DNA from 3 places in the Staphylococcus sp. IVB6181 genome. Region 1 is predicted to be linked to each of the others. Evidence: predicted binding sites of a transcription regulator. Region 1 holds the regulator's gene; each other region holds the start of a gene.
The links. Region 1 encodes LexA, which represses DNA repair genes until DNA is damaged. Its sites were predicted from a motif close to CGAACATATGTTCG; they were not measured.
Positions count from the first base shown of each region.

Region 2: uvrB (excinuclease ABC subunit UvrB) is a predicted target of LexA. The motif match lies at 4,743-4,756, and genes of this name have one in related genera.
Region 3: MUA90_RS05045 (YolD-like family protein) is a predicted target of LexA. The motif match lies at 4,487-4,500, and genes of this name have one in related genera.

Region 1 is NZ_CP095096.1:1,675,093-1,683,166, forward strand. It holds gene tkt (transketolase) at 32-2,020, opposite strand; gene MUA90_RS08165 (DUF896 domain-containing protein) at 2,218-2,460, opposite strand; gene sosA (DNA damage-induced cell division inhibitor SosA) at 2,614-2,847, opposite strand; gene lexA (transcriptional repressor LexA) at 2,992-3,615, shown strand; gene MUA90_RS08180 (phosphoribosylaminoimidazolesuccinocarboxamide synthase) at 3,936-4,619, shown strand; gene MUA90_RS08185 (NAD(P)H-dependent oxidoreductase) at 4,667-5,188, opposite strand; gene MUA90_RS08190 (CAP domain-containing protein) at 5,412-6,347, opposite strand; gene guaC (GMP reductase) at 6,446-7,423, opposite strand; gene isaB (immunodominant staphylococcal antigen IsaB family protein) at 7,639-8,074, opposite strand, start outside.
Region 2 is NZ_CP095096.1:2,293,602-2,301,675, forward strand. It holds gene uvrA (excinuclease ABC subunit UvrA) at 1-2,509, opposite strand, end outside; gene uvrB (excinuclease ABC subunit UvrB) at 2,520-4,502, opposite strand; gene MUA90_RS11255 (CsbA family protein) at 4,825-5,067, opposite strand; gene MUA90_RS11260 (YfbR-like 5'-deoxynucleotidase) at 5,075-5,716, opposite strand; gene MUA90_RS11265 (COG3942 and LysM peptidoglycan-binding domain-containing protein) at 6,054-7,022, opposite strand; gene MUA90_RS11270 (ISL3 family transposase) at 7,422-8,074, shown strand, end outside.
Region 3 is NZ_CP095096.1:1,074,296-1,082,369, reverse strand. It holds gene MUA90_RS05065 (cysteine hydrolase family protein) at 1-182, opposite strand, end outside; gene MUA90_RS05060 (glycosyl hydrolase family 28-related protein) at 305-1,417, shown strand; gene MUA90_RS05055 (SLC13 family permease) at 1,535-3,097, opposite strand; gene MUA90_RS05050 (6-phosphogluconolactonase) at 3,341-4,375, opposite strand; gene MUA90_RS05045 (YolD-like family protein) at 4,543-4,944, shown strand; gene MUA90_RS05040 (hypothetical protein) at 4,993-5,166, opposite strand; gene MUA90_RS05035 (C45 family autoproteolytic acyltransferase/hydrolase) at 5,572-6,615, shown strand; gene MUA90_RS05030 (DUF4097 domain-containing protein) at 6,730-7,566, opposite strand; gene MUA90_RS05025 (HAAS signaling domain-containing protein) at 7,563-8,074, opposite strand, start outside.

The DNA.
Region 1 (8,074 bases):
ATAGCTCTTTCGTTTATTGCACTATAAAATTTTATAGATTGTTTAATAATTTTAATACGTTTTCTTTAGTGAAGCCGTATTTTTCAACAACTAAACCACCTGGTGCACTTGCGCCGAAACGATCGATTCCAAGTACTTCGCCTTGTAAACCGACATATTTGTGCCAACCTAATGAAGAAGCCATTTCCACTGCTAAACGTTTTGTGATTGTTGGAGGAATTACTTCATCTTGGTAAGATTTAGGTTGTTGTTCGAATGCGTGCCAGTTCGGCATAGATACGACACGAATTGAATTGCCGTTATCCGCAAATGTTTTAGCAGCTTCTACTGCTAAGCTTACTTCTGAACCAGAAGCTAATACAAGGTATTCTGGGTTTTCATCAGATTCGTAAACAACATATGCACCTTTACGTACACCTTCTTCAACTGTTTCTTTTGAAACATCTAATACTGGAAGGTTTTGACGTGTTAATACTAATGAAGTCGGTGTTTGTTCGCTTTCTAAAGCAACTTCCCAAGCAACACGAGTTTCGTTACCGTCTGCTGGTCGGATAACGTTCATGTTAGGGATTGCACGTAAACCTGGTAACTGTTCAATAGGTTCGTGTGTAGGACCATCTTCACCAACAGCGATAGAATCGTGTGTAAAGATGAATGTTGAGTTAAGACCCATGATAGCTGAAAGTCTTAATGCTGGTTTTAAATAGTCGCTGAATACGAAGAATGTTGCACCGTAAGGATTAACACCGCCGTGTGCAGCCATACCGTTAACAGCAGCAGCCATCGCAAATTCTCTTACACCGAACCAGATGTTTTTACCTTCTGGTGTATTGCGATCATAATCTGATGCATCTTTAACGTTAGATTTGTTTGAACCAGCTAAGTCTGCTGAACCGCCGAAGAATGAAGGTACAGCTTTGCTTAATGCTTGAATAACTTCACCAGAATCAGCACGTGTTGCACTTTCTGAACCTACTTCGAATTCAGGTAATTTTGCTTCGTAATTATCTGGTAATTTACCAGCAATTGCATCTTTGAATTCTTGCGCTAACTCAGGATATTCTTTTGAATATTTTTCAACTAATGCTTTCCAAGCATCTTCATTTTCATTTGCACGTTTCAACATTGTTTCATTGAATACGTCATAAACTTCATCTGGAACGTAGAAACGTTTTTCAGGATCAAGTTTATAATTTTCTAAAGTTAAAGTACGTTCATCTTCACCAAGCGGTGCACCATGTACGCCATGTGTACCTGATTTGTTAGGTGAACCGTAACCAATCACTGTTTTCACTTCAATCATTGTTGGTCCGTTTTGTTCTTTAGCTTTTTCAATTGCGTTATTGATTTCGTCTAAGTCATTGCCGTCTTTAACTAAGATATGGTTCCAACCATATGCTTCAAAACGTTTTTTGATGTCTTCTGAGAAAGCTTTATCTAAGTCGCCGTCTAATGAGATATCATTTGAATCGTAAAGTACGATTAATTTATCTAATTGCAAGTGGCCTGCTAATGAAGCCGCTTCATGTGAAATACCTTCCATTAAGTCGCCATCAGAAGCTAACACATAAGTGTAATGGTTAACGACTTCTGCGTCCGGTTTATTGAATTTGCCGGCTAAGTGGTTTTCAGCCATTGCCATACCAACTGACATTGCTAAACCTTGTCCTAATGGACCTGTTGTTACTTCAACACCTTGTGTATGTCTGAACTCTGGGTGTCCTGGTGTTTTAGAATCCCATTGTCTGAATTGTTTTAATTCCTCTAATTCTAAGCTTCCAGATACATGCAGCAAGCTGTAAAGCAATGCTGAACCATGTCCTGCAGATAAAATAAATCTGTCTCTGTTGAAATATTCGTTTGAATTAGGATTGAAATTCAAATGACGTGTCCATAATGTGTACGCCATTGGTGCAGCACCCATAGGTAATCCAGGGTGACCAGAATTTGCTTTTTCAATTGCATCAATACTTAATGCTCTGATTGTATTAATTGCAAGGTCGTCTCTTTTATCGAACATCAATATAACTTCCTTTCTATACAGCATGATTTTATGCCATTATACATTATATTCTTGGCTTTTCACATTGATTGTTCTTATGAAATCGCTATCAAATAAAATATGATGAAAAATCTTCAAATATAACAAAAAATGAGCTCTCAGAACATAGGTATTTTGTTCTAAAAGCTCTTACTCATAGTTTAATATAATTTAAATTATTTTCTTTTATTTTGCTCACGTTGTACTTGTTTTAATTTTTCAGGTGTTACATCGTTTCCTTCTGGATCTAACACTTTTGTATTTTCAATTTGCTGTTTGAAACCTTCACGGAAAGTTTCCAAATATTTTTGATGTAATTCTGCTCTTTCTTTTGCTTCTTCTTTAGTTAAGCCTTCAGCTTTTTTCTTTTTAGAAAGTTCATTAATTCTATTAATAGTTTCTTTATGTTGATCTGCCATATTCTTGACCTCCATTAGTCTGATGATTATTCATATTAGCAAATAATTGTTTAAAACAAAATGAATATGCTTGTTTAACTTTTCCCAAATGCGTCGCTTTTACACAATGAATAACAAGAAAATGATATGACAATTTTATGAATTACTATTTATTTATCGAACAGCTGCGACAATCGGTTTGCTGTTCTGTTCGTCTTTTTCTATATATCGCTGTTCTTGTTCGGCTTTTTGTTCTGTTTTAGCTGAAAGTGTATGATCCGTCATTTCGTACACTTGTTCCTGATTCCCTGACTGCTCTGCACCGATTAAAAACGCTGAAACCAACATGAAAGACATTAACAATACTGCTGTGTATAGTAAAAAACTCGTTTGATATTTCTTAATCATAATTGAACACCCCCTAGAACATTTGTTTGTATAAACACAATATCAGAACGACTGTTCGGTGTCAATACTTTTACGAACAAATGTTTGTAAAGATATTTTTAACATGCTATAATAAGAACAAATTAGAAGAGGATGTGCATATATATGACTGAACTTACGAAGCGTCAAAGCGAAATTTATGAATATATTAAATCAGTAGTTCAAACAAAAGGTTATCCGCCTAGTGTCAGAGAAATCGGTGAAGCTGTAGGATTAGCATCAAGCTCTACAGTTCATGGCCACTTATCGCGTTTGGAAAGCAAAGGTTATATCCGACGCGACCCTACAAAACCAAGAGCAATTGAAATTGTAAGCGATCAAATAGAAGATTCTGCAGAAATCGAAGGTACTATTCATGTTCCTGTCATCGGTAAAGTTACTGCCGGCATTCCAATTACAGCAGTTGAAAACGTTGAAGAGTACTTCCCATTACCAGAACACTTTACTTCAACGCACAACAGCGACATATTTATTTTGAATGTTGTCGGTGACAGTATGATTGAAGCAGGTATTTTAGATGGAGATAAAGTAATTGTCAGAAGCCAGACAATTGCAGAAAACGGCGACATTATTGTTGCTATGACTGAAGATGATGAAGCAACAGTAAAACGATTCTATAAAGAAAAACACCGTTATAGACTGCAACCTGAAAACAGCATAATGGATCCGATTTACCTTGAACATGTAACAGTATTAGGCAAAGTTGTCGGCCTATTTAGAGAACTATAAGCTGTCGCCTCTGTTCATAGGCATATCATCTCTTCTTAATTATCGTTCGTGATTAAATGAATAAATCTAATCTTTTTTAAATATAAGCATGCCTTAGTGTCCTCAACTTATAGACATTAAGGCGTGCTTTTTTGCTATTCTATATTTTGTTTTTACTTTCTTTAACATATTAAGCTTTGTATACTGCTAAAAGAGACCAAAAAGAAAAGTAAGCAATTAATCTCATCAATATTTTCTTGCTGGTTTCATAGTTTGATATTTATATAAATCGAAAATTCTCTTATAATGAATATAAGTATAACTTTAGGAGTGAAATGAAAATGGACTTACTATACAAAGGTAAAACGAAAGATGTATATCAAGACAAAGATGGTGAAGTTGTTTTATTCTTCAAAGATGATATGACTGGTAAAGACGGAGTGTTTGATCCAGGTGAAAACCAAGTAGGATTGACTGTCGAAGGTTCAGGAAAAGCTGGATTGAAAATGACAAGCTATTTCTTCGAAAAAATTAACGCTGCGGGTATTCCAACTCATTATATTGATTTTGACCTTGATGAACGCCAAATGCGCGTTAAAAAAGTATCAGTGTTCGGTAATGGGTTAGAAGTCATTTGCAGATATCGTGCTGTCGGTTCTTTCATCCGCAGATATGGCGACTATATTGAAGACGGTGCACCGCTTAACGGTTATGTTGAAATGACTTTAAAAGATGACGAACGACAAGATCCTCTTATCAACAAAGCAGCTCTTGAAGCCCTAAATATTTTAAAACCCGGCGAATATGATGAAATTGCTGATTTAACAGTTAAAATTTCTGACATCATTAAAGATGAACTCGCACAAAAAGGTTTAGAGTTATACGATATTAAATTAGAGTTCGGTCGCGATGAAGCAACTGGCGAAGTATTGCTTATTGATGAAATTTCTGGAGGCAACATGCGTGTCTTTGATAAAGACGGTAAATACATTGAACCGTTAGAATTCGGAAACTACCTATTTTAATTTAAAAAATGCCGGAATTGAAAATTTCAGTTCCGGCATTTTATTTATTAAATAGACTTTATGAATGCGATATACTGTTTGGTCCCCTCGAGCAAATCATCATAACTCGCATGATTTACAGTACCATACTGTGCAAAGTGACCCTTATATTCAGCCCCTATATAATTAAAAGTCGCAATGAATGGCGATAACAATGTTTCTAATGCAAATCCATTCGAACCTTCTTTAGAATAATCTTCTTCTAAACTGCCTACTGTCGTTGCAATCGCAAACTTTTTATTATGAAGTTTCGTTCCTTCTGGACCAAACGCAAAATTATATAAGAACACTTCATCCAGATACTGTTTTAATAACGGAGGACTGCTATACCAATAGAGCGGAAATTGGAACACAATTGTATCGTAATTCAATAACCTTTCTTGTTCGCGCGACACATCTATTTTGCTGTCAGGATACAGTTCATATAATTCAACCATATCAATCTGTTCACTAACCACAGCATCTCTCCACATACGATTCACTACTGAGTGCTTCATATCCGGATGTGTGATGATAACTAATGTATGCATAATAACGCCCCTTTGAATTAAGTTATAATACATAAAACATGACTATTTCATCGACTATAATTACAATATACACTACCTTAGCAGCTTATTCATTATTAATAATACTGACACAACATGAGATCAACAATAATTTTTCCATAAAAAAACTGTTAACCACAGTTACAATATGTGATTAACAGTTCATCCATTATTTCGGTTCTTTTATTATTTAAAATACATTTACTTAACTTGTATAATTTTCAGTCCAGAATGGTTGTCTGTCTTCATTAAAGTCGACACCCACACCTAAGTTTTTAAATCCTGACTGTAAAATGTTTTTTCTATGTCCTTCTGAGTTCATTAATCCTTCGTGTGCAAAGATACTGTTCTGATGTCCGTACGCTAAGTTTTCACCTACACTGTTATAATCAATGCCGTCTTTTTTCATACGATCAAAAGGAGACTCTCCTTTAGGGTTTGTATGATCAAAGTAATGATGATCTGCCATATCTTTACTATGTTTTCTCGCAGTATTCGAAATAGCATCACTGTATTTCAGAACTGACAGTCCTTTTTGTACACGTTCTGCATTTACTAAATCAAAGTTTTGCATTTCAAAGCCGTATGTTAAAGAAGTGGATGGCGCACCATATTGTTTAGTGAGTCGATTTTCCATTTCTTTGCTGATTTGCATAATACCTGTTACTTGATTATTTTCATGCTTATCATAAAAGACTGTCGTATAAATACCGTCTTTATCGAACGTATCGTACTCATCGCTTTCGATTTGATATTTATAATTACCTTTGGTCATAGATGTAATCGGATCGCCTAAACGGCTTCTGACAGCAGTTTTAGGTGAACCGTATTTAATCTTCGACTTAGAAGAGATTACATTCTGGTTGCTGTAGATACCGTTAACTTTGCCGTCGATATAACTCACCATGACAAATGATTGATAATCATCGTGGTAAGCGTACCATTTCAAACCATATTCATTTGAAGTCACACGTTCAGGTTTTCCAAGTTGTTGTTCAACTTCTGATTGTGTCATATTCATTTGTATGTTCCTAAATGCAAAGTCTTGCTTATCAGGAACTTTAAGCGGCTCTTTAGAAATACTTTCGTTTGCGGCTAATGCTTGAATCTTAGCTTTAGTCTGATTTTGCAAATCTATCATAAAAGATGTTTCTTTTATAGGAATACATAATGCCAAAAGCAAGAAAACAATTGAAAAACCAAATACTCTTTTAATCGCCTACACCTCCAGGCAATATCTTAGTCTCTGTCACCATTAAAAATAGAATTTCTAACAATAACATAATCTACTTTTCTTAATGAACCTAAATCATTGCCTCCGGCGTATGAAATAGAACTTTGCAAGTCTTGCTGCATTTCTTTCAGCGTATCTGCTAATGTTCCTTTATGTTCTACAAACATCTTTTTGCCTTCAACATTTTTGCGTTCGCCTTTTTGATATTCTGAAGCACTGCCGAAATATTCTTTATATAACTTGCCGTCAAGCTCAACAGTTTCACCTGGTGATTCTTCATGCGCTGCAAATAATGACCCGATCATAACCATTGATGCACCAAAACGAATAGATTTAGCGATATCGCCATGAGTTCTGATACCACCATCCGCAATAATTGGTTTACGTGCTGCTTTACTGCAATGATTGATTGCGGCAAGTTGCCATCCGCCTGTACCAAATCCTGTTTTGATTTTAGTAATACATACACGTCCTGGTCCGATACCTACTTTTGTCGCATCTGCACCGGCATTTTCTAATTCTCTGACACCTTCTGGTGTCCCTACATTCCCTGCAATTACAAATGATTCAGGTAAATATGATTTCAAGTGGCGAATCATTTTAATAACTTGATCAGAATGGCCATGTGCAATATCAATCGTAATATATTCAGGTTTTAAACCTTCTTTTGCAATTTCTTTTACAAATTCATATTCATTATCTTTCACACCTACAGAGATAGAAGCAAATAATCCTTGATCTTGCATCTTTTTAATAAAAGGAATTCTTGCTGCTTCATCAAAACGGTGCATAATATAGAAGTAATCATTTTCCGCAAACCATTCAGCCAATTTTTCATTCATCACTGTCTGCATATTTGCTGGAACAACCGGCATTTTAAATTTACGCGGGCCGAATTGAACTGTCGTATCACATTCTGAACGGCTTTTTACAATACATTTATTAGGAATCAACTGTACGTCTTCGTAGTCAAATATTTTCATATATAACACCTTGCCCTTATTGTTTGCTTATTATCAAAAGTCCAACATACATCATACTACTTCACAAATAAATTTGCCATTAAGAACATTGTAAAATAAAAATGTAAATATTATATAGAAAAGAGGCACCTCATAATATATGAAGGCACCCCTTAAAATTATTCATAAAATATCGTTAGTTTAATGGTTTTCCAAGTATATTATTGACCATGCAATTAACTACTGATTGTAATTTCATTTAAATAACCATTATGGTCAAAGAATGCGGTATAAGACCCTGCTTGTGTCGCATATTTAACATATGTTCCATCGCCATTACCTAATTTTCCTTCATTTAGAATCGTATTGGATTGATGCGCTTGTTTAAACACTGCTTTTGTTACACTGTTGGGTTTAGTAAAAAATGTGAGCTGTACCACTTGATTATTCGTATTAAGCTGTACTGAAGTATCATATACACGTTTAGAATAAGCAAAATTATTCACAGCATTAGGGTTTACTTTGTAACCATCAATTGTGACATTGTCGTATTTTAAAGCACGAACAAAATTATAATCTTGCGTAAATGAAGCATCATAAGTTGTATAGCCATTATAATTGTACCAAGGTGTCACACTGCTCAATTGAGTCGTATCAGCTTTACGATTAGCA
Region 2 (8,074 bases), 620 kb from region 1:
GCTGTGCTTCACCGCCGGATAATGTTGTCGCAGGTTGGCCTAAACGCACATAACCTAATCCCACATCGACAAGTGTTTGTAGTTTGCGTTTGATTTTAGGGATATTTTCAAAGAAGTGTGTCGCTTCTTCTGCAGTCATATCCAATACTTCTGCGATGTTTTTACCTTTGTATGTGACTTCTAATGTCTCACGGTTGTAGCGATTACCACCGCAAACTTCGCAAGGAACATAAACATCCGGCAAGAAGTGCATTTCGATTTTAATAATACCGTCGCCTTTACAAGCTTCGCAGCGTCCGCCTTTAACGTTGAAGCTGAAACGTCCTTTTTGGTACCCTCTGATTTTCGCTTCGTTCGTTGACGCAAAGACATCGCGGATATCATCAAAGACACCTGTATAAGTCGCAGGGTTGGAACGCGGTGTACGTCCGATTGGAGATTGGTCGATATCAATGACTTTATCTAATTGATCGATACCTTCAATTTCATCTACCTTGCCGGGTCTTGCTTTAGCACGGTTGATTTTTTGCGCTAGTGTTTTATACAGCACTTCGTTTACTAATGAACTTTTACCTGAACCTGACACACCAGTCACAACTGTCATAGTTGATAGCGGGAAATCCACATCTACATTTTTCAAGTTGTTGCTTTGCGCCCCGTGTACTTTTAATTTGCGGTCTGTAACCGGTCTGCGGTATTCAGGGACTTCAATACGTTTTTTGCCGCTGAGGTATTGGCCTGTCAGTGATTTAGAATTACGCATCACTTGTTTAGGTGTGCCCGCTGCTACAATTTCACCGCCGTGTTCGCCTGCACCCGGTCCTACATCGACAAGATAATCCGCTTCTCTCATCGTATCATCATCATGTTCTACAACAATCAGTGTATTGCCTAAATCACGCATCTCTTTCAATGTATTGATTAAGCGGTCATTGTCTCTCTGATGGAGCCCGATAGATGGTTCATCCAAGACATACAATACACCAGACAATCTCGAACCGATTTGTGTAGCTAAACGGATACGTTGTGCTTCACCGCCGGATAGCGTACCTGATGAACGATTCAATGTCAGATAATCCAAGCCTACGTTATTCAAGAAATAAAGTCTTGAAATAATTTCTTTTAAAATCAAGTCTGCGATTTTACGGTCTTGGCTGGATAAATCAATATTTTCAAAGAAATGGAGTGCTTCTTTAATAGAGTATTCAACCACTTCTCCGATATTCAAGCCTGATACGTAGACAGATAGTGCTTCTTGGCTTAAACGTTTGCCGTGGCACGTTTCACATGGCAGTTCTGTCATATATTTCTGCATCATTTCGCGTACATATTCTGATGGCGATTCATGATAACGGCGTTCGATATTCGGAATCACACCTTCGAATTCCATCGTTCTTGTACGTGTCGTTCCGTTTTTCTGTCCGAAAGTAAATGTAATTTCTTTACCTTTAGAGCCATATAAAATAATATCTTTTTGACGTTCTGTCAGTTTTTTGAACGGTTTATCCATATTGATTTTATATACTTCAGCTACACGTTTTAACAATGTAGGATAGAAGTCAGAGCTTTTCGGTTCCCAAGGCACAATCGCCCCTTCGCTTAATGACTTATTTGGATCTGGAATCACTAAATCAATATCCACTTTCAGCTTTTGGCCCAGCCCGTCACATGTCGGACAAGCTCCGAACGGACTGTTGAAACTGAACATACGCGGTTCAAGTTCTCCGATACTGAACCCGCAAATCGGACATGCATGATTTTCAGAGAACTTCATTTCTTCGCCGTCAATGACATCGACTGTTAAATTGCCTTCTGCTAATTCTAAAGCCGTCTCAATTGAATCTGCTAAACGTGTTTCAATGCCTTCTTTAACAACAAGACGATCCACCACAACTTCAATTGTGTGATTTTTGTTTTTGTCTAATTCCGGCACATCATTAATATCTCTGATTTCGCCGTCTACTCTGACACGCACATAACCTTTTTTACTGATGTCTTGAAGCAGTTTTTCATGCGACCCTTTGCGGTGATTTACAATCGGTGCCATGAGTTGGATTTTAGTACGTTCTTCCAGTTCTAAAATGCGGTCTGCCATTTGCTGAACAGTTTGCGATTCGATTTCGATGCCGTGATGCGGACAAAATGCTTTACCGACACGTGCATACAACAAACGAATATAGTCATAAATCTCTGTAACTGTCGCTACAGTCGATCTCGGGTTTTTGCTTGTTGTCTTCTGGTCGATTGAAATCGCTGGGGATAAACCTTCAATCGTATCTACATCCGGTTTATCCATTTGTCCTAAGAATTGACGTGCATAAGCACTTAAGGATTCTACATAACGTCTTTGCCCTTCCGCATAGATAGTATCGAATGCTAAGGAAGACTTACCAGAACCTGATAAGCCTGTCATGACGATCAATTTATTTTTCGGCAGTTCCACATTCACATTCTTTAAGTTATTCTCACGTGCACCTTTTACAACAATTGATGGATCTTTCTTACTCACCCGCGTCACCTCATCTTTCTGCTTTGAGTTCAAACAACATGTCTCGTAATTCTGTTGCTCTTTCAAAGTCTAATGCTTTTGCTGCTTGTTTCATTTCTTTTTCTACATTTTCAATCGTTTTTTCACGTTCTTTTTTCGTTAATTTCTTAGGTACTACTTTTTGTTCTTGTTCGTTTTCTTCTTCTGTTTCCACAGTAGCACTGATAACATCATGAATTTTCTTCTTGATTGTTTTCGGTGTAATACCATGTTCTTCGTTATACGCTTGTTGAATCTTGCGACGGCGTTCTGTTTCATCCATCGCATATTTCATAGAATCTGTAATTTTGTCTGCGTACATAATCACTTGCCCATGCTCGTTACGTGCTGCACGGCCAATAGTTTGAACTAACGAACGCTCTGAACGCAAGAAACCTTCTTTATCTGCATCAAGTATCACCACTAACGATACTTCCGGTATATCGATACCTTCTCTTAATAAGTTGATACCGACAACCGCATCATAAGTGCCCATTCTTAAGTCGCGAATGATTTCGATACGTTCTAATGTCTTGATTTCAGAATGCAGATAGTTGACTTTGATACCTGCTTCTTTCATATAAGTCGTTAAATCTTCACTCATTTTTTTCGTTAATGTCGTAATGAGTACACGTTCGTTTTTATCGATTCTATCTTGAATCTCGCTTAATAAATCATCAATTTGATTTTTCGTCGGACGGACATCTATTTTAGGGTCCAGCAATCCTGTCGGTCGAATAATCTGCTCAACCACTTCATCTGAATGTTCTAATTCATAAGGACCTGGTGTTGCTGAAACGTAAACCAATTGATGTGCTTTCTTTTCAAACTCTTCAAACGTTAAAGGTCTGTTATCTAAAGCACTCGGCAATCTGAAACCGTGATCGATCAGCACTTGTTTACGTGCTCTGTCACCGTTATACATCCCTCTGATTTGCGGTAAAGTCACGTGTGATTCATCAATCATAATCAGCCAATCATCACCGAAATAATCAAGCAACGTATAAGGTGTAGAACCATAGTCTCTTAAGTTCAAATGCACAGAATAGTTCTCGATTCCTGAAACAAAGCCCATCTCTCTCATCATTTCCAAATCATAGTTGGTACGTTGTTCCAGTCTTTGCGCTTCTAACAATTTATTATTTTCTCTTAAATATTTCAGACGGTCTGCAAGTTCCTTTTCAATACGTTGGATGGCTAACTCTAACTTTTCATCACGCGTTACGAAGTGGGATGCCGGATATATAGAGAAGTGGTCTCTTTCACGCAGTACTTCTCCTGTTAAATAGTTCACTTCGCTGATACGATCGATTTCATCACCGAAGAATTCGACACGAATACACATTTCATCACGAGACGCCGGGAAGACTTCTACCACATCGCCGCGTACTCTGAATGTGCCGCGTTTGAAGTCGATATCGTTACGTGTATATTGGATATCAACTAATCCACGCAAGAATTGGCTGCGGTCCATTTCCATGCCTCGACGCACGTTGACAACTAAACTGCTGTATTCAGACGGATCCCCTAAACCAAAGATACTGCTGACACTGGCAACTACAATTACATCATCGCGCTCGAATAATGAACTTGTAGCTGAGTGGCGTAATTGGTCGATTTCATCGTTAATTGTCGCATCTTTTTCGATAAATGTATCCGTAGAGGGTACATAAGCTTCTGGTTGATAATAATCATAGAAACTGACAAAATATTCTACTCTGTTTTCTGGGAAAAATGCTTTGAATTCGTTATATAACTGACCTGCTAAAGTCTTGTTGTGGGCAAGTACTAATGTAGGCTTGCCGGCTTGTTGAATTACGTTGCTCATTGTGAAAGTTTTACCTGTCCCTGTTGCACCGAGCAAAGTTTGATGATGTTTGCCTTCCTTAATTCCTTTAGAAATCTTTTCAATTGCGGCAGGCTGGTCTCCTTGAGGTGTAAACTCTGAAACCACTTTAAATGGATGATGTTCCATATATCAGGTATCCTCCTTTTTATACGATGCATACTGTAGCGTCTCTAAAATATAAATAGGCTGAGACATTCCACCATTGTCCCAACCGTTCACTTCATGTTGAGATTGCAATTAAACTTGTTAATTCGCAACTTCTCAATTTTTATATAATCTTTCTATTTACTCTATTTATACTCTTAATTACTTGTTTTCAAACTATTTACATCACTTAGTATTATAACATATCATGTCAAAGAAATACAAACATCTGTTCGTAAAATAGAAGTTTTTTGCCAAACAAAAAAGCACTTGTCTCTGCTTTGACAAGTACCTGTATTGCAATTTAACGGTCATCTTCATGATGTTGATGCAGTTTTAATTGATCCACGATGACAAAGCCTGCCAACAATGAAACGACATCTATAAATATAATCCACTCGCTGTGAAAGAATCCTTTATAAATCGAACCACCGATTAACATCAACGTTACAATTGCACCGACCCATTTGTTCTTAGTAACGACACTGAATAGTACCACTAAGATACAGGGGAAAAATGAGGCGCAAAGATACCAAATGAGAACCATTTGTCAGTCACCCATCTCTTTTATTTAAAATTGACATCGTCAACTCACGCAATTCTGAACGCGGAATAAAGTTTTCTGTCAGCATTTCTGGTATCACATTATCGATAAAGTCTTGTACGGAGACCAAATGATCAAACTGCATAATTGTTTCTAATGACATTTCATAAATTTCGAAGAATAACGAATCCGGATTACGCTTTTGAATTTCTCCGAATGTTTCATAAAGCAAATCTATTTTATCTGCGACAGCTAAAATCTGACCTTCTAATGAATCATCTTTGCCTTCTTGCAGACGCTCTCTATACACATCTTGATATTCCTCTGGGAATTCTTCTCTGATAAAATTATCTACCATTTCCTCTTCCACTTGAGAAAACAACTTTTTTAAATCACTGCTCGCATATTTAACCGGGGTTTTGATATCTCCTGTAAATACTTCCGCAAAGTCATGATTTAAAGCCTTTTCATATAAACTCTTCCAATCAATCGTATTGCCGTGCTGTTCTTCTACTGTACCTAAATATTGTGCAATTTTAGTCACTTTAAATGAATGTGCTGCTACATTATGCTCAAAATACTTAAACTTACCAGGCAAGCGTATCAGCTTTTCTAAATCAGACAGTCTTTTAAAATATTGATGTACACCCACGTTGAGCTCACCCCTTATCTATTTAATCGAATATTATACGCGCATGTCTTCGCATTGCGCAAGCACTTTGAAAACATATCATTCAAGTTCATTCAAACACTTTTTATTTTCTATTCAAAATATATTGATGCTTTGTCAAAGAAATTTCTTATTCATCCGCATTTCATATAAGAACAACCTGAATACTAAAAGTTGATTTAACTTTACCATTTTCAACGGTGACTTTAAATTAATATTACCCTTTCTCAAGCAATTTTTCGATTTCAATTATACATAGCACAAGATACAAAAAAAGCACCGTCCTCAAAAGAGAACAGTGCGCTATATCAATTATTTATTAGTGGATGTAGTTATATCCGCCTGCTTGACCTGCTGAAATTGTACGTGAAGTTACAACACCTGGGCCGTAACCGTAGTTCATTTCAGATACGCGAACTGAACCGTCGCTGTTAACACCTTCAACGTATGCTACGTGACCGTAAGCACCTGCTGATGATTGCATGATTGAACCAGCTGCTGGTGTATTGTTAACTGTACGTCCTGCCGCTGCTGCTGCGTTCGCCCAGTTATTTGCATTACCCCAAGTTGATCCGATGTTGCCGCCTGCACGACTGAATGCATAATAAGTACATTGTCCTGCAGTGTATAAGTTAGCACCTGAATAGTAAGATGGTGCACTTGTTTGGTATGATGGAGCGCTGTATGAAGCTGCTGGCGCACTGTATGTTTCAGTAGCGTTGTAAGCTGGTGCTTCATAGCTTGTATAATTTGTATTGTAGCTGTTGTAAGCTGCATCTGATGTATAGTTTACAGGTGCTGCTGTTGTATTTGCCGGTGCATCGTAGTTTGCAGCTGCTTTTGGAGCTGCTGTATCTTGTTTTGATTGTGATGCTTGTGCTTCAGTTGGTACAGCTTTACCAGTATATAATGCTTCTAAATGTGTTGCGCCTTTTTCTGAAACTGCTAAGATATCTCCAGGTAAGATAACGTGAGAAACACCTGGGTTTAATTTGTACAATGTATCTAATGTAATATTATGTGCTTTTGCGATTGATTTTAAAGTATCTCCAGCTTTGACTTCTACAACGTCTGTGTCAGGTAAAACTAGAGAAGTCTCTTTTTTAACTTCATCTTGGTTTAATTGGTTTAAATTTTTAATCTCGTCTGTAGTAGTGGCAAACAAAGCTGCAACTTCGCTTAACTTAGCATCTTCTTTAACTACGTGTGTTTGTTCTGCAGATGCAACACCATTTAATGATGTTAGTAAAGTTAGTGATGATGCTGATAGTAATAAAGCTTTCTTCATTTATTATTTCATCCTTTGCTGTCAATTTGTAATGCATTCAATATAGCACAACTTTCCTACCCTGGGGGCATTGTTATAATTTTGTAATATAATCGTTATACTATCGTTTAAACTCTAAATTGGACAAACTTTCTGTCAATTAAAGCAAATCATAGGCATTTCAATGCTCGATAGGTTATTTAATAACTTTTCATGTCACATAACAGTAATATTAATCTATGCATTAAACATCTAAAATTATTTTTATGCGATATACTTTTTTCGTTGCAGCAAAAGAAAAGGTTCTTCATCTTTTATGGTGGGAAGGTAAAACTTCCCGCCTTTTTCGATACACAAAAAGCGCAATTGCCTCTATAATTTAAAGTGACCAAACCCAAATTAAAGGAGACAAGTGCGCCTATGTGTAATGATACATTAGAAATACTAAGAATAAAAGATAAAAATATCAAATTTGTTAGCCAAGATATTGATGTAATAGTAAAAGGAAAGAAGTCTACGGTTGTTAATGCTGTACTTACGTATAAGCCTTCGGCTTGTCCTTGCTGCGGAATTAAAAATGAAGGACAAATTCATAAGCATGGTAAACGAGTTTCTCGTATTACCTTGCTTAAAACTCAAGGCTATAATACATATCTAAACTTAGCCAAACAGCGCTTTAAGTGTTTAGAGTGTAATACAACTTTTACTGCTGAAACTGATGTCGTAGATAAGACACGATTTATTTCTAATTATGTGAATCAAAAAATAATTGAAGAAGCCACGAAAGTCAAAACAGAAATAGATACTGCAGAAGACAACTGTGTTTCTCCATCTACAGTACGTCGTATTCGAAATAAAGCAGTCAATACTTTACTTATCAAGCCTTTCGATAATCTACCTGAACATTTGGCAATGGATGAATTTAGAAGTGTAAAGAGTGTGACTGGCTTAATGAGTTTTATATTTATTAACAATGACACACATGAATTTCTAGATGTCTTAGAAAACAGAACTTCGGGTTATTTAAAAGCTTATTTTGAACGCTTTGATCGAAAAAATAGACTTAAAGTTAA
Region 3 (8,074 bases), 600 kb from region 1:
GGGTCATCTTCATAATGCAAGTCCATCATGACAAAGACTGCGTCCCCCTCTTTATCATACGCTTGCATTCTTTCTGCGATAAATCCATCAATCGCTTGACCTGGTTCACCGCATGTTAATTTACCGTCCGGTGCTACAAAGTCATATGAATAATCTACAACAATCAAGGCTTTATTGGCCATAATGCGTTACCCCCAATTTTGTGATATCTTGTTAATTAATAGAATAACCTACTTCACACAAATTATCGAGCGACTACCCTTTCACTCAATCAAAAAGAATCTTAAGAAAGCAGGTCAAAATCATGATCATCCATCCAACTGAATTCGGACTTACAGGCAAACATAAACATAAAGACACTAAAGCACTTCAACACGCGTTGAATCTTGCCAAAAAACATCCTGGAAGCATTATCTTCATTCCTAAAGGAGAATTCCATATTAAACGCGCCTTAACTATTTATGAAGGCACTACGCTGTTTATGCATGAAGATACTGTACTTAAACGCCAAGGCAAAGATGCTTTATTGAAAAACGGTATCCGAAACGGCTTTTATCATCATTACAGCGGCAACAGCAACATTACAATCATCGGCGGTACATTCGATATGAATGGCAGCCGTATTCCTGACAACAACACTGCGATGTGCCTAGGTCATGCGCACGACCTTGTCTTATATAATATTAGATTCAAAGATGTTGTCGGCGGACATGCGATTGATGCCTGCGGTGTAGACAACTTAATTATTACCAGATGCAGTTTTGAAGGGTTCCTTGATATCAATGGAGATCGCGGCTTTTCAGAAGCTATTCAATTAGATATTCAAGTCCCAGGTGCTTTCCCTAAATTCGGAACAAGAGACGGTACCATCACGCGTCATGTTATGATATCAGAATGTTATTTCGGCCCTTCTGATACACCAGGATTTACCAGCTGGAATCGTGCTGTCGGCTCTCATGCGACACGTCATAACAAGTTCTATCAAGACGTCTTTATTTATCGCAATACTTTCCATCAAACTTTAGATTTTGCTTTAACACCTTTTAAAGCAGACGGTTTATATATCGTAGATAACCATTTCTTAGATTGCGCTGGCGGTATCCGCTTCTTAGGTACTAAAGACGATAAACATACTGCTGATGTGCAAACCGGACAACGTATTGCTGCTCAAGGCGGACGTGATTTAAATATCATCAACAACCGCTTCGAAGGCACAATGACAAAAGATGCCATTAACATTCGCGGCTATTTCAATACGCAGCATCAAGATGTTTTCATTACTGAAAATCATTTGGACGCAACACATACATTTACTTTAAATGATATAAACGGCCTTTACTTCAACCAGCCACAAGTCACAAAAGCTCAAATTAAAATGCACAATGTTAATCATCAGCAGTTACTCATTAAATCTTAAAGATTGAAAATATGTAAAAGCATACAAAAGTCAGCCCTACGTAATTAAGGCTGACTTTTTTCATTTAACTTATATGTCTATTTTTGATTGATGCATTTTGTATCAATGCATTTTCTATTATTTCAATGGTTTAAGTGGTTGGCTGACATCGATGCCTAATGCTAACGGCATTAAGAAGTAAACTACTAAGATGATTAGAATGGCACTAATTAAGTTGACCCAGAAACCGACACTTGCCATTTTCTTGATGGAAATCAAGCCTGTACCGAAGACAATGGCATTCGGCGGTGTGCCGACCGGCATCATATAAGCACAGTTTGCGGCCATCGCAGCGGGTACCATAAGTAATAGCGGATGTACACCGATTGCCACAGATAATGTCGCAAGAATAGGCAGAATCATAGTTGCTGTAGCTGTGTTTGAAGTTACTTCAGTTAAGAAGAGTACGAACATCGTAATCACGATAACGATAAGCAATGGACTGACACCGTTTAAAGCAGTTAATTGTCCGCCCAGCCATTTTGCTAAGCCGCTTTCTGAAATGCCTTTGGCTAACGCTAAACCGCCTCCGAAGAGAATTAATACGCCCCATGGCAAGTCTTTGGCGACTTCCCAATCAATGATTCGTTTATGCTTTGTGTTATTTTTTGTCGGAATAATAAACAGTAAAATAGAAACGAACATGGCGATTGTCCCATCTTCTACTAACGAAGTCGGTCCCCATTGTTTCAATAGAAATTCGCGTACAATCCATAAGATACTGGCTAACGCAAAGACAGCAAAGACTACTTTTTCTTCATAGCTGATTTTGCCTAACTCTTTTAATTTTGTCTTGATTAAATCATCTCCGCCTGGAAGGTGCTTCATATCTTGTTTAAAGGCAATGAATCTTAAATAAATCCAAGCTAAGAATAATAAGATAATGACCGTCGGTATACCGATAATCATCCACTTCGCAAAACTGATTTCTTCGCCGAAGGCACTATTATATTGGCCTTTTAATATAATCAGCGGCGGAGTTCCGATTAAAGTACCCATACCACCGATAGTACCTGCATAACCGATTGCGAGCACCAATGATTTCTCGAATTTTGACAAGTTATTTTGACTGCGTTCCCCATCATTTAAGGCTTTAGCTTCTGAAATAATCGCTAAACCGATAGGTATCATAATCATGACCGCCGCTGTATTTGAGACGAACATTGATAAACCGCCGGTTGCGAGCATAAAGCCTAATAATATCTTGCCTGTACTTGTACCGATACTATTAATAATAATTAAAGCAACGCGTGTATGTAAGTTCCAACGTTCCATCGCAATCGCAAGAATGAATCCGCCCAGGAATAAGAAAATAATATCGTTTCCGTATTCAGAAGTAACTTCTGCCGGATCCATTACATGCCCTATCGGCATTAATACCAGCGGCATTAAACTGGTTGCCGGAATCGGAATCGCTTCTGTGATCCACCATACTGCAATCCATGCGGTACTTGCTAAAACGAATACCCCTTGATACGGCAAGCCTTCTGGATGTACAAACATTAAAATCAACGCAAATAATAATGGTCCCAAAATCAATCCAATCATCTGGCCTTTATTATACGGCTTATTCTTTTTCTGCTTTGAAAAGAATGTCAGACGTCCTGGAATGTGATAATCACTGTTATGTTGTTGATGCATAACAATCCCCCCCTTGTTTTCAACATGTTTAACCTTAAACTAAAATACAATTTAAGTTGCATATAAATTTAAAGTACCCCTGAACATGTTTGTTTTTAATTTTATCACATTTTTCCGTATATCTAACCAGAATTTGCAAACGTTTACATAAATATTTCCAATTTTCTTGATAATATTTTCTTATATTTTGGCAAAATTAAAACCAGCCCCGTTAAAGGACTGGTTGAATATATTGATGGCGGATTAGTCGAAAATGACACAAACACCTTCTGCAGCTTGTTGCTGATCATCTGTTAATGTTAAACGGCCTGTTGCTTTATCACGTTTAAGCACTGTGACTGGAGAACTACCTTCTTGATGTGCACATACGATGAATTGATCATCATCTGAAATATTGAAATCTCTTGGGAATTCTCCGCCTGTTTTAACAATCTCAACCGGAATCAAGTCATCCCCATCATCTGTTACTTCATATACAGCGATACTGTCATGGCCGCGGTTCGAAACATATAAGAAACGTTGGTCATGTGATAAATGTACTGCTGCTAATTTTGTATCCCCTTCAAAGTCTTCAGGGATGGTAGTATAATCTTTAACTACTTCGAAATGACCGTTCACATATTTTGCGACACTCACTTTATTTGAAAGTTCATGCACTACATACGCATACTTGCCGTTGCCGTGAAATGCAATATGACGCGGTCCGTATCCTGCAGTAAATTCAGAAACAGCAGCAACCTCGTAACCATTTTCATCATATTTGTAAGCGACGATTCTATCTGTACCTAAGTCGCATGCTGCTACAAATTTACCATCTGGTGTTTCTTGTGCATAGTGTACATGTGCGTGGTCTTGGCGTTCATGCGGGCCGACTGGATACTTATGTTTCAACTCTTCGATTAAGCGTACTACTTCACCTGTCGATGCATCTAATTCATATAAACGAATAATCCCTGCACCATAAACCGCTTCAAACAAATAGCCGCCGTCATTAGATACTGAAATATAACATCCTGTACCTTCTACTGAATCCAAGCATTTGTTCAATAGTGTCAATGTACCGTCGTTTTCTACTCTGAAACTCGCAACACCGCAGCGTTCGCCTTCTTTTGTAATTGCATATAAGAATTGATTGCGGCGTGTAATAAATGTTGATGCTTCAATCTCATAAGCTGTTGAAACTTCTGATACTTTTTCATTTGCTTCATCTAAAACAAAACGATAAATTCCTTTACCATCTTTCTTAGTGTAAGATCCAATATAACCTGATTTCGTCATATTATTACCTCCTCGTATTACCTACTATTGTACGGAATTCTAAATAAAAATGATAATACTACAGTCTAAATAATGTGATTATTCGAGCAATATAACTTTAACTTGAAAATACGAACAAGTGTTCGTATAATAGAATTATCAACTTCTACTTAAGCAGGTGATTTTTGATGAAAGCACAAAATACGGAAACAGATTATCGTAAAATTCCAAGAAGCCAATTAGATTCTAATATTCCAGTAGGCAGAGGCATGGTAAAATGGGCCCCTTTTGCGACCTTGCCCGAACAATTCGAACGATTGCATCAGTATGCGGTAGACCAAACTAAAATTGAACGTCCTATATTATCCGAGGATCAAATCAATGAATTGAATCAGCAGATTCATATTGCCTTTCAAGAACAATGTGCAATTAAAATACGTTATTTCAGAGACGGTTGGATCCGCACTTTAGAAATGGTACCGAAAAAAATTGATTACTTGAATCAGCTGCTCATCGGCAGTACTTTAAAACAGCAGCACATCCAGCTTTCTTTGTTGGATATCGTTCAAATTACATTATGCCGAACCTAAAAAACACTTGCTGGATTATCACCCAGCAAGTGTTTTAGTTCATCATCATTAATTATTGCCTGATTCAATATCAGCAACAATTTCTTTTGTTCTTCTTTCGATATCTTCAAAATCTTTTTTGAAAATGAAAGCGAATACGGCTACACCCACGCCAACTACTACTGAAACGATGAGTGCTAAACTAAAGAAGAATTTAAAAAAGCCTTTAATAAAGTCTAACATTTTGATTTCACCTCTATAAAAATAATCGCCTGCATGCTCTTATGATAGCATACTTAAATTGGTCATTAAAACATATACCCTATAATAAAAATGTTCAAGCATATACAAGTTCTATTATACTAAAAAAAGGGCTAACACTAAATGGTTAACCCTTGGAAATGTAAGATTATTCAAGCGCCCCTCCACCATCTGTATACAGCAGCACATGCTTTGCTATAATAATCTTGAACCATCACTATCACCTCTAAACGTAAAATTTCTGCGTTTCAAGTGACATTTTTAAACCGTATTAACAGGTTTTTCTCTACAAATATATTATAATACGGATTGATTTCTGAAGTCTATTAACAATAAATTACATTATTGTAACAAACTATAAAAGAATACGTTAAGGAGTTATTTCATATGCAAAAGGTACAATCAGATATTATGACTTTTAAAGGGTCGCATTATGATTTAGGCGTTGAAACCGGTAAATGGATGCAATCCACACGCCTGATGCAAAACAGAGAAAAAGAATGGAAAAAACGCCTGCCGCGTTTTGATATAGACATCAATGCAACACACGATATATTCAATCTCTATGCCCCTCAAATTTGGGAGGAATTAATGGGCATGCGCGAGTTATTAGAATTGCCGATGAGACAAATTGTATTCAACTTTGCGCATTATCGTTTCACCCCTAATAAGAAAGACAGTGGGTGTACGGTCTTCCTTGGGGATAATTATTTAGTCCGCAACTACGATTACCACCCTGCAACCTATGACGGCCGTTATCTGCTCTATGAACCCAATGACGGAGGATTAGCACAAATCGGTCCTACTTCAAGAATTACAGGCAGAATGGACGGCTTGAATTCAGCAGGCTTGGCTATGGGCTACAACTTTATGCATCGCAAACACCCGCAAGATGGATTTGTCTGCTATATGATCGGCAGATTGATTTTAGAATTATGCAAAGATACCGATGAAGCGATTCGTCTGCTCAAAGAAATTCCGCACCGCAGTTCATTTAGTTATATCGTCATGGATAAAAATAATCAGCACGCCATTATCGAAGTCACACCAAGAGGCTTAGATATCCGTTACGATCGCACATGTACCAACCACTTTAAATTGCTGACGCATGAAAACCGCAATTACACTAAAGAATCCAAAGAACGTTTAGCACGTACTTTGAAACAAACAGATATCCATATGGATAAAATGAAAGCGTTAGAACTCTTCAATGATCCAAAATATGATATCTACAGCAAGCTCTTTGGCAGCTGGTCAGGTACTATCCACACTTCTATGTATGAACCAGATCAGATGAAAGCTTGGATTGCTTTAGGTGAGAATGGAACACCTGTATGTATTGATTTTGAACGCTGGTTGAACCACGATGAATTAGATATTACAAAACTGCATGGCGAAATCGATACAGAGATTCAATTTGCCTCAGAATAAATGCCTTAATATATCAAAGGAATAAAGAAAAACGATTTTCATCTGACTTTTGATGAAAATCGTTTTTTTACTTTAATACAATCATTCTAAAACCACTATGGCTTAGAACGTTCATTATTCAATTTTGATATTGCCCTTATTGGTATAAAACTCTAACACATTCTCTCCGTTTCCGACTTTATCATTTTTGAAATGCGGATTCGAAACAATCTTTTCACCCTCTGCAGGATTTAATTTCAACAATGTGTTTTGAGGCGGTTTTTCATAAGATAATGTGATATTCCCTCTCTTCGTAGAGGCTTTTAAGTCACAAGCATTGGCCATTTTTTCAAATGTAATACTGCCTTGTCCTAAAATAAACACGCTCTCCTTCACTAATGCATGTTTGCCTAAAACACTGCCGGAATTAATTTTGAAATAACCGTTTTTAATTTTGCTGTCTTCAAAAGTTAAATTACTGCTGTCTGATTTCATTTCAACATCTTCTAAAGTTGAACGTTTGATAGCAACATCTGAAACGTTGTTCCAAATGGTTGTCGTTGCTGAATGAATATTATCAATTTCGATTCTGCCGATATCAGTTGAAATATTAATATCATTTAATTGTTTCTTCGGTACTTCGATGATCATTTTCTGCCTAGTTTTCTTAAAAGGATTGATGTTCGGTGCAAAATCATTTTGTTTGTCTTCTGATATTTTCAGAATGTTATTATGTTCAGAGTAATTAATCGGACGCTGTCCTTTATAATTTAATTTCAGCTCATTCCCTTGGACTATCTTTATATCTGAACGATTACCGCTGATAGAAATATCTCGGATACTTTCATTATGAAATGTCTTTTTAACATTTTCTTGCGGTAAATTACTGCGATCATGTACGAACCATACTAACGTCCCCATCGAAAAGAAGGCTATAAATACAATCATTCCAATTAATAATAATTTCTTCATGAATTTATGCTCCCTCTAATCAATTTCAAGTTCCAACGCAAGTACTTCAATATCAATTTATAAATCACTTCAGCTAATTTGAAGATTAAGACGATAAATATAATGCCTAATCCTGAATAACCAAAAGCGAATAAAAAGTCGCTGAAGATAAAATGCGTAAAGCCGCTTAAGATATTAGCACTCAGCATAATCACAGGCGACAGCAGCAAGACCAGCGAGGCTAACAGCAGTATCACCATAAACATCACTACAAACAGCAATGGAATCAAAATGATCACTAACGTTAAGATGCCTATGCCGAGCGTCGCCAGTACTGCTTTTGTGACGTTTTGCGCATTCGGCGCATATTCCGCATTTTTAATTGCTTTTTGTGCATATATTTCTTTAGCAATTTTCTTTGGGCTTTCCATTCCTTTTAAAATTTCAACTTCAGAACGGCCTTCCCTTTCACCTTCATAAAAGATATCTTCATACTCATACATGATTTTATCTTGTTCATGTCTAGGCA